3 regions of the Paraglaciecola sp. QJM3NY_14 genome follow, and region 1 is predicted to be linked to each of the others. Evidence: predicted binding sites of a transcription regulator. Region 1 holds the regulator's gene; each other region holds the start of a gene.
What was found. Region 1 encodes LexA, which represses DNA repair genes until DNA is damaged. Its sites were predicted from a motif close to TACTGTATNNNNATACAGTA; they were not measured.
Positions count from the first base shown of each region.

Region 2: the regulator LexA is predicted to act here: its motif matches at 1,981-2,000, upstream of recN (DNA repair protein RecN).
Region 3: the regulator LexA is predicted to act here: its motif matches at 1,717-1,736, upstream of AC0VYA_RS18100 (putative DNA modification/repair radical SAM protein).

Region 1 is NZ_CM149664.1:5,042,705-5,045,992, reverse strand. It holds gene plsB (glycerol-3-phosphate 1-O-acyltransferase PlsB) at 1-1,489, opposite strand, end outside; gene lexA (transcriptional repressor LexA) at 1,683-2,306, shown strand; gene coxB (cytochrome c oxidase subunit II) at 2,715-3,288, shown strand, end outside.
Region 2 is NZ_CM149664.1:1,964,281-1,967,568, forward strand. It holds gene AC0VYA_RS08415 (outer membrane protein assembly factor BamE) at 1-187, opposite strand, end outside; gene recN (DNA repair protein RecN) at 301-1,974, opposite strand; gene AC0VYA_RS08425 (hypothetical protein) at 2,359-2,583, opposite strand.
Region 3 is NZ_CM149664.1:4,234,686-4,237,973, reverse strand. It holds gene AC0VYA_RS18105 (TIGR03915 family putative DNA repair protein) at 1-345, opposite strand, end outside; gene AC0VYA_RS18100 (putative DNA modification/repair radical SAM protein) at 362-1,603, opposite strand; gene AC0VYA_RS18095 (GAF domain-containing sensor histidine kinase) at 2,504-3,288, opposite strand, start outside.

The DNA.
Region 1 (3,288 bases):
GTTCTAAATTTTGTGCTTCACGCCAATCTGGCACTTCGCTATCAAGAAAGTTGCTTAAATTAATTGGATCACCGAAATTTAAAAATCCGTTTCCGTAGTTTTTCAGCTTACGTACCGCGGAGAACACCTGAAAAAAAGATTCTTTCTTTTTGTCTGTGCCTTTGAGCTCTTTCAAATAGCTTGAGACTTCCATTACGTGCTCGTAGCCAATGTATACAGGTACAATACTGACGGGGCGGTTAATGCCTTTAATCAGTCCCTGAAGGGTCATGGCCAACATACCCGTTTTAGGCGGTAGTAAGCGACCTGTTCGACTTCGGCCTCCTTCAGGATAATACTTCACGGAATAGCCTTTGTTGAAAAGTAGCTCTAAATACTCTCTGAATACCGCGGTATACAGCTTGTTGCCGGCGAAGCTGCGACGTAAGAAGAATGCGCCACATTTTCGTAAAATTCCGCCAATCGGCCAAAAATTGAGATTGATACCCGCAGCAATATGCGGTGTCACTAACCCTTCGTGATAGATGACATAAGTTAAAAGGAGGTAGTCCATGTGGCTTCTATGGCACGGCACGTAGATAATTTCGTGGCCATTTTGCGCTAACGCCCTGACTTTATCGGCATGTTTTACTTCAATGCCGTTGTACACTTTGTTCCATATTTTTGTGAGTAAGCGGTCGCCAATTCTTACTAACCCTTCGCGATAATCTGCGGCAATTTCATCGACATATTTCTTCGCTTTGGCTTGTATCTGGTGATTTGACTGCTTCTTGCTGCGCGCTTCGTCGCTAACTGCTTGGCGAACAGAGTCTGCGCCCAATACTGCGTTATATAATTCTTGTCGTTCGAGTAACATTGGGCCTATGAGATTTTGGCGGCGACGATGAAAGTGCGTGCCCGCTAGGCGGATAAGCTTGTGGCCTATTTCTTCATCACTGCCTTTTAAATCTGCCATGGTACGAGAGGATACAGCCTTGCTGTAACAAACGAAGTTATCTCTACCTAAAAACAGCACAATAAAAAACTTACGTAACCAGTTAGGCGACACCTGGTTAGCGATAATATCTGACCAGCCGGATAGCTTTCGGCCGGGCGCTCTGCCCCAAAAAATGGAAACGGGAACGATTTGCAAGTCTAACTCTGGGTGCTCTCTGTGGATCTGGAACAGACGAGTAACATCATCTGCAATTTTGGTGATCTTCACTTTTCGAGTAAGCAAAGAACGTGGTTGTTGTAAAAACAAACATGCGGGTAATTCCTTACCACCGATTTGCACCGGCTCGGAGGGCTTAGGCAAGCCTAAGGAATTGGTAGACATTTTTAAAGCAAATTGATCAGTGACCGAGTGTGTGCGCAATAGATAAATAATGGGTTTGGTGGTATCGATCCCAAGTTCGGTCGCTATATCTGTAGGAATGCTATTAACTTTAACCAGCCATTTTAGCGGAACAGATATCATTGTCAGCAGCAGTTTATGCAGCCATGCCATAAGAGTGGTACCTAGATAATGAAAGACCTGTATAGGATACCACGTTATTCGGCTTTTCCACCCTGCGTAATCAGTTTACAGGTCAGAGGTCTTATAGAAAATTATCTTTAATAAACAACAAAGAAGAAAAATTTGAGATTTAGCAACGACTGTATATACTCACAGTTAAACTGTATGAAACAACAGGCTGTGTATGCGTCCACTAACTCCCAGACAAGAAGAAGTCTTGCAACTGATTAAAACCACCATGCTAGAAACAGGCATGCCGCCAACTCGTGCAGAAATAGCACGGCACCTTGGTTTTAAATCGGCAAATGCGGCTGAAGAACACCTCAAGGCTCTGGCTCGTAAAGGAGCAATTGAGATCTTGCCCGGCACGTCAAGAGGTATCAGGCTCACTGAGCCTTTAGAAGATCAATTAGAAGACCAAGGTTTGCCGCTTATTGGTCGTGTTGCCGCCGGTGAGCCCATTTTGGCTCAAGAGCATGTTGAAATGCATTACAAAGTTGACCCAAGTTTATTTAAACCCAGCGCTGATTTTTTACTTAGAGTTAGCGGCATGAGTATGAAAGACATTGGTATTTTGGATGGTGATTTACTGGCCGTGCATAAAACAACGGATGTGCATAATGGTCAGGTGGTAGTTGCGCGAGTAGATGAAGATGTAACCGTTAAACGGCTTGAGCGAAAAGGTCGACAAGTCGTACTACATGCTGAAAACGAGGATTTCCAACCTATTAAAGTCGATCTAGCGACGCAGCCTTTTAATATCGAAGGTATTGCTGTTGGTGTTATTCGTAATGCTGACTGGATGTAGTTGAACATTTTTTAGGCAGTTTGCTGTTAAGTTATTGATCATTTTCGAGCTTCGCAATGGAGTTCGAAAATATTATTTTATTCCATGAAAACATCCCATCTTACCTATCTTATATTGCCTTTTCGCATATCATTTAATCTATGTGTTTGTTACTGAGTTGTTAACGTAACACACTGATAGGCTGATTAAAATTTGGTCAATTGAATATAAAATATACAAAAAAACTGGACTACTCCCCCTATTTTGAGTAATGCTTGTTACACGATTAACAAGTCAGTAACAAAACTTGTCGCGTGCTGAACCTTACAATAATAAATTAGAACGTAGAGTTTGATGGTTATCACCACTATTTTACGCGTTTGACAAGCAGGGGGTCGAGTGAAGAAAATTTCGTTGAGTGTTATGGCAATGTTAGGTGCATTTAATTGCAGCACCGCTTTTGCAGATTCAGTGTCCGACTTAGATCAGTACCAATTAAACATGCGCAAAGGTGTGACTGATATCAGCGCCGAGGTATATGACCTACATATGTTGATGTTCATCATATGTGTGGTTATCGCTGTTGGTGTGTTTGGCGCTATGTTCTACTCCATTTTATTTCATCGTAAATCTCGTGGGGCTAAGCCTGCAAACTTCCATGAGAGTGTTAAAGTTGAAATCGCTTGGACCGTCATCCCTTTTATTATCCTCATTGTAATGGCTATCCCTGCAGCCAAAACGTTGATCGCTATGGAGGATGCCAGTGAACCGGAAGTGACGGTGTTGGTAACAGGGTCACAATGGAAGTGGCACTACAAGTACATGGATAACGACGTCGAATTTTATTCTCGCATGGCAACTCAAGCCGATGAAATCACAGGTAAATTAGACAAGGGTGTTAATTACCTCTTAGAAGTAGATCAACCTCTGGTGATCCCTACCGATAAACGCGTGCGTTTTCTTATTACCTCAGACGATGTTATTCATTCTTGGTGGGTACCAG
Region 2 (3,288 bases), 2.0 Mb from region 1:
AGTCCTCTACTACGGGCTTTCCTAACACGTACTCCACTTGCTCTTTAGTCATGTTAATGCGTAATTTACTAACATCACGCTCATCTAAAAAGTTACCTTGTGGTACATCAATTCGATAAATCCAATCAGCACAAGCAGACAACATCAATGAGGCGGCAATCACCGCCAATATATTTCTAAACTTCATTCTTATTTAATTTCTCAGCTATTAGGTAAATAAAGACCCTACAAGTACTTCGCTAAAGGTCCATAGGCGAAGCATCCTAACTCAGCCAAGACAGCCTAATCAATGCATAATTGTTAAGAATTACTGATTTGTAGTAACTCTTTGGCGTTGGCGAGGGCAGAATCCGTCAATTTGTCTCCAGCTAGTAGACGTGCCAACTCCTCAATTCGTTCATTTTCTTGTAAAGAAATCATATGAGTTTCTGTGGTTTTCTTGTCACTGAACTTGGTAACGAACATTTGGTTGTGCGCGCGTGCTGCCACTTGGGGTAAATGCGTTACGCAAATTACCTGACAGGTTTCACCTAATTTACGCAGTAAATGCCCCACCACTGAAGCGGTGGAACCACTAATACCGGTATCAACTTCGTCAAAAATCATGGTTGCTACCTGACTGTTATGAGAGCTGATCACTTGAATTGCAAGACCAATCCGCGACAACTCGCCACCAGAGACAACCTTTTCAATTTTATCAAGGGCTTGTCCTTTATTGGTCGACACTTTGAATTGAATATTGTCCAAACCATGCTTGCTAGGAGATGCACTGACCTGCGGCTCAACTTCAATTTTAAATATCGTGTCGCCCATATTCATTTTGTGAATCTGGCTTTCCACCTGCTTGGCTAATTTGCTTGCGGCTTTAGTACGCGACAAGCTAAGTTGTTCGCAGCTTTTGAAGTAAAGCTTTTCTAGGGCTGAGAGTTCGTCCTGCATGCTATCCAACATTTGGTCATCTTCAGAAAGCTGAGACAATTCTTGGGTCAATGTTTGGTGGTAGGTATATAACTCTTCCGCTTTAACGTGATGCTTTCTGGCTAAATCTAACGCTTGAGAGTAGCGCGCTTCAACCTGCTGCATTTTCATTGGGTCTATTTCTAACTGATCAGTGTAATCTCTAAGCTCTTGAGCAGCTTCATCAATTTGAATACTCGCTTCATTTAACAATGCTAAAATCGGAGAAAGGGTCGGGTCGTGATCCTGCAATTCCGTCAATCTATCAATACTATTTTGCACCGCAGATAGGGCATTAAAGTCATCGGCTTCATATAGTTGATAAAAACTCAACTGAGTCTGCTCCAGCAAGGCTTGACTATTACTGAGTCTTTTATGCTCACTTTCCAGTTCAGAAAACTCACCCTCGCCGATGGCAAATTCATCTAACTCAGAGACTTGATACGACAAAAGCTGAAAACGATCCGCACGCTGTTGCTGACCCGCCAATAACTCACGATAAATTTTCTGTTTATGTTGAAGGCTTTGGTAGTACTGGGCCACATTATTTAAAAGAGAAGGGTGCTCGGCAAAGTTGTCCAGCAATTCGCGCTGTGTATCGGCTTTTAGAATCTGTTGGTGGGCATGCTGACCATGAATACTTAACAAGTATTGCCCTAAACATTTCAGCTGGCCTAAGGGTACAGGTGTGCCATTCACGAAGGCTTTCGAGCGGCCTTCGCTAGAGATGACTCGTCTGATTAAGCAATCATTTCCATCGTCTAATTCGTGCTCTTTTAACCATTTTGCAGCAAGTGACAATTTACTCACATCAAAAGATGCACAGATTTCGGCCTTGTCAGCACCGCTGCGCACGAAACCCGCTTCGGCCCTATCGCCTAAACACAACCCTAATGCATCCACTGAAATGGACTTACCAGCGCCAGTTTCACCTGTGACCGCTGTCATACCTTGGGATAAATCGATGTCCAGAGATTTAACCACAGCAAAATTTCGAATTGAGAGATGAAGTAACATATATTTACCTGTTCAAATATACAGTAGCTGTAAATATATACATATTTTTGAGGCTGTCTAGTAGTTTGTAGGTTTTAGTGACAGTGTCATTTTTTACAATCGAATGTAATTGTTTAAAATCAATGAGTTAGGTGTTTGTGGGCGCTCGTTTTTTACGCAATTATAAAAATAAATTCTTTTACTTTATTTTGTAGGCTACTGGTGGTGCCTGATGTCGTCTTACTAATGTAAGAAGATGCTAGGTGGAGGTTATAAGCTTGTGTAATAAGTTTACGTAGGGAGGTAGTTTGTTTGAGCCACTTAATCGACGCTAAACTTTATCAAGATTGTCTAGGAAGGTGTGTCCGTCAATTAAATCAATTTCACTTAGGTTTTCTAATCGTTTTAGTCATTTCTTCGGCCTCTTTGCGCAAGTTCTTCCGTAGCAGCAAGTCTTTCCATTTCTGCAACATCGCAATGTAAATGATCTTCGCAGCGAAAGATAATTTTCTTTGTGATGCTGTTCGGTTTGTCCGGTGAAGAGGCAATGATCTCAGTTTTAATATCGACATGCTTTTTACTACATGCTGAGCATTCAGCATTATAGAAATCAATTTCGTATGTTTGCATTACTAGCTCCGTCGAAGTCTTTTCTGTGGAAATTGAGCCTTTATATGTGGCTATGGGGTGAGGTTGTTATTTAGCTGGATTTGAGGGGATATTGCCAAGACTTTATGGAAATATAGAGTTGAGAACAGACAACTAAATAGTCTTTCTCATTTGACTATGCTACCGTCATAATTGGCGTGATGAAAATCTCTAACTTATTAATTTAACTAAAATTAATTCCATTTCACGAATTATTTTAAGTAAATTTAAATCAATGTTTTATTACTTTAAATTATCAAAGAAAAGTGATGGACATCCATTATGTCCGTTAGCTTCGAAAATCGTAGAAGCAAATCCTTTCTGGCTCTTTAAGCCACCTATGCGGTGGTGATGGACATCCATTATGTCCGTTAGCTTCGAAAGACGTAGAAGCAAGTCCTCTATGGTTCTTTAAGCCACCGATTAGGTGGTGCTGGGATCCATTATTCCCAATGTCTACTAGTAAAGTATAAGTAAATCCTATGCGGTTCTTTAAACCACCGATTAGGTGGTGATGGGATCCATTATTCCCAATGTCTACTTGTAAAGTAGAAGTAGATCCTATGCGGTTCTTTAAACCACCGATTAGGTGGTGATGAACATCCATTGTGCTCATTATCTGATAACTCACAGCTCAAATCTGATGATCTAATTCTGTTACTTGCTTATCAAGATGTACTTACATTA
Region 3 (3,288 bases), 810 kb from region 1:
TAAAGTAACAAGCTGCATTATATCTTCGTCAGTTTTTAACTGAATAAGGTTTTTGTTCTCGAAAATAACGCGCCATAAAACGCGATAACACAGTGCGAAGCGGCTAGCATCTCGATGACACAGCGCATATTTAAAAAGCATTAGTATTGACTTGGGAATAGTGTGTTTCATCTGCCCTTTAGGGGCCGCAATACTCTCTTCATGATGCCCAAACAAGTCGTCCTGTATGGACTCTGACGTTTGCCAAATAATATTTTCAGGGAAAATAGATTGCGCTAAACATTCTCTTGATGCTTTGCGCCACTCGTTATATCCGGGCACGGAAGTGATGGTAATTGTTTTCATGTTGAGGCTACTTCATTTAGGCGCCGAAGAGCTCAAACTGTTTCGGCTGTTTGAACTGCAGCTCAAAATTATTGCTATCGAGTAAGTGAATTGCAGGTGAGTAATCATTCACAGTAATAAACGGTTTTAGCTTTTGTAATGGCAAACGCATTTTAGTGAGATCCATCCAGTTAAGCTTTGTATAACGGCGGATCGCTACAATTTTTTGTACGGTGCGCGCACCAAGACCTGGTACTCGTAACAACATCAGTTTGTCGGCTTTATTCAAATCAATTGGGAATACATGACGATTGCGCAATGCCCACGCGAGTTTAGGGTCATGGTCCATATCAAGCATGTCATCGTGCAAGATTTCATCAAGATTAAAGCCATAAAAACGCAATAGCCAATCAGCCTGATAAAGACGGTGCTCGCGGATCAAAGGCGCTGGCTTGAGTGGTAAAACCTCAGACGCATCTGGTATTGGCGAGAACGCAGAGTAATAAACGCGGCGTAGCTTTTGTTGGCTATAAAGTTTAACACTTGTTCCCAAAATGACTTTATCGTTTGAGCCATCGGCCCCTATGATCATTTGAGTAGACTGTCCACCAGGGGCAAAGCGAGGAGGACGTTTACCGGTATGCGTTTTGTCTACTTTATGCTCGGCTATTTTGTCTTTTAGAGTATTCATCGAGCTATGGATAGCGCCGAGGTCTTTTTCTGGCGCGTATTTATTTAATGAAGGCTGTATCGGCATTTCTACATTAATGCTTAGCCTATCGGCATATAAACCCGCTTCAGCCTGTAGTTCAGGCGAGGCATTGGGAATTGTTTTAAGGTGTATATACCCCTTGAACCCGTGATCGATACGTAACGACTTTGCAATACGCACCATGCTTTCCATTGTAAGGTCTGGGGAACCGACGATACCTGAGCTAAGAAACAAGCCTTCGATGTAGTTGCGCTTATAAAAATTCAGTGTCAAATCTACCGTTTCTCTCACAGTGAAACGAGCACGTTGTACACTGCTTGATACTCTATTGATACAATAGTGACAATCGTAAATACAGTAGTTCGTCATTAGTATCTTTAGTAAAGAGACACAGCGCCCATCAGGGGTAAAACTGTGGCATATTCCTGTACCGCCAGTAAGCGAACCAATGCCCGTTTTATCAGCTTTCCCAGCCTTGCGTTTACCGGCCGTACCGCTTGCACATGATGCGTCGTACTTAGCTGCATCTGAGAGGATTTCGAGTTTTTGAATCAGTTTGTCATGCATCGCAGATTATTACTTCCCTAAGCAAATACACAAAGGCAGTCGATTCTGTCAGAAATGATGAAACAACACGTGTGTATCCGTTATTTAGTTTTTAAATTATCTTAGTGTTTATATCATGTATAAATATACAGTACAATTTACATTCTAAATTAAAAGGATTATTAATAAAAAGGGCCAGAATGCTTTTTAATAGGCGAGACGGTTGCCGCAAAAAGTACTCAGACCCTATTACTGCTTACCCCATCACAGCGCTTAACCTAAAGGGTCTGTTATACACATTCGTTTTCAAAATTCTTTTACAAAGTCTTTTTCACCATCTTTTGCAACGAAACTCACTTTCAACAAAATGCAGCTGACCGCACTTTCAACAAATTTATAACTACATCCGTATTTAAAATCTCGTAATAGCTCAGACCGACTTCAAGGTGGATATTCCAACAACAAGAATTTAAGTACTTTTAATCAGGCCGATTGCGGATTTTGACGGGAATATTGAACGCTGAGAAGGAAGCGGCGCGCTAAGTCAGTTGTTAGGCAAGCGCCTAGGTTTAGGTAGGTATGAAATGTGTTCGTTAGGGGAGCTTCAAGCGCATTTTAATAGCGACGTTATCCCTTTGTGGCTATGGCTCTGCTAGTTTCAAAGATAGGGTAGTGCGCAGTGTCACCTATCGAGTTTACAGTGTTTCTTTTAGGCTCGTGTTTATAACTTTGATTGGATACGTTTTATATTGGTGTTGCTTACGCCGTGTTGTTTTGAAAGCGTTAGCTAGGCTATCTTGAATTTTTTCTCGTGCTTTGAGCAGGGCTGATGACAGCCCTATTCAAGATTTTTTAGTCGTTTTAACAGGCGAGTTAATAAAAAGTAGTTAAAACAATAGACGCGCTAGACATCATCATTCACTAACCTTCAATCGCATTCATGCCAATAGTTGCCTGAAACGTGAACGTCGTTCTGCTGTCGTCTGAGCAAACGGATAATGTACCGTCATGAGCAGAGGTGATTTGGGAAGCAATGAACAAACCCAAACCTAGGCCGCCGGTTTGCTTGTTGCTTTCATTGCGCCAAAAAGGTTGAAACAGTTTATCAATCACCTCTGGTTTAATTGGCTCGCCGCCATTACTCACGCTCAGTGAGAATAGTCCGCTCTCTATCTGTGATGTCACCTCAATAGCTTGCTGTGGATCGCCATGCACAATGGCGTTGATTAACAGGTTAGATAGCAACTGGGCGATTCGCTCAGGGTCGCAATTAACCGAGCCCTTGATATCAATGTGAGTCTGTATTTCACGCTGGGGGTGCAGCCCAGAGAGCTCATCAACGGTATGGGTAAGAATATCTTCTAGGTTGTTCACCGTCTTAACGTTTAACTGCATGCCGTTACCCATTTTACCTCGGGTTAGGTCCATCACATCGCTAATCAAGCGTTTCATTCTTGTTGCGCTGCTGTCCATGCGTGCGAGTATTTTTTGAGAGGTGGCGTCCGTTACTTGATCTTTTAAAAAACTCACCCCCATAGTCAAAGCAGATAATGGTGTTCTTAAGTCGTGCCCTAGAATGGCAATGTACTGCTCTTGAAGTTTGGCCGCTGCTTTCTCGTTGAATAACTCGGATTGGGCAGTGATGAGCTGTTCGTCAACTTCAATCTGGCGAGAAATCAACTCAGCGAATGACTTAATTTGTTGTT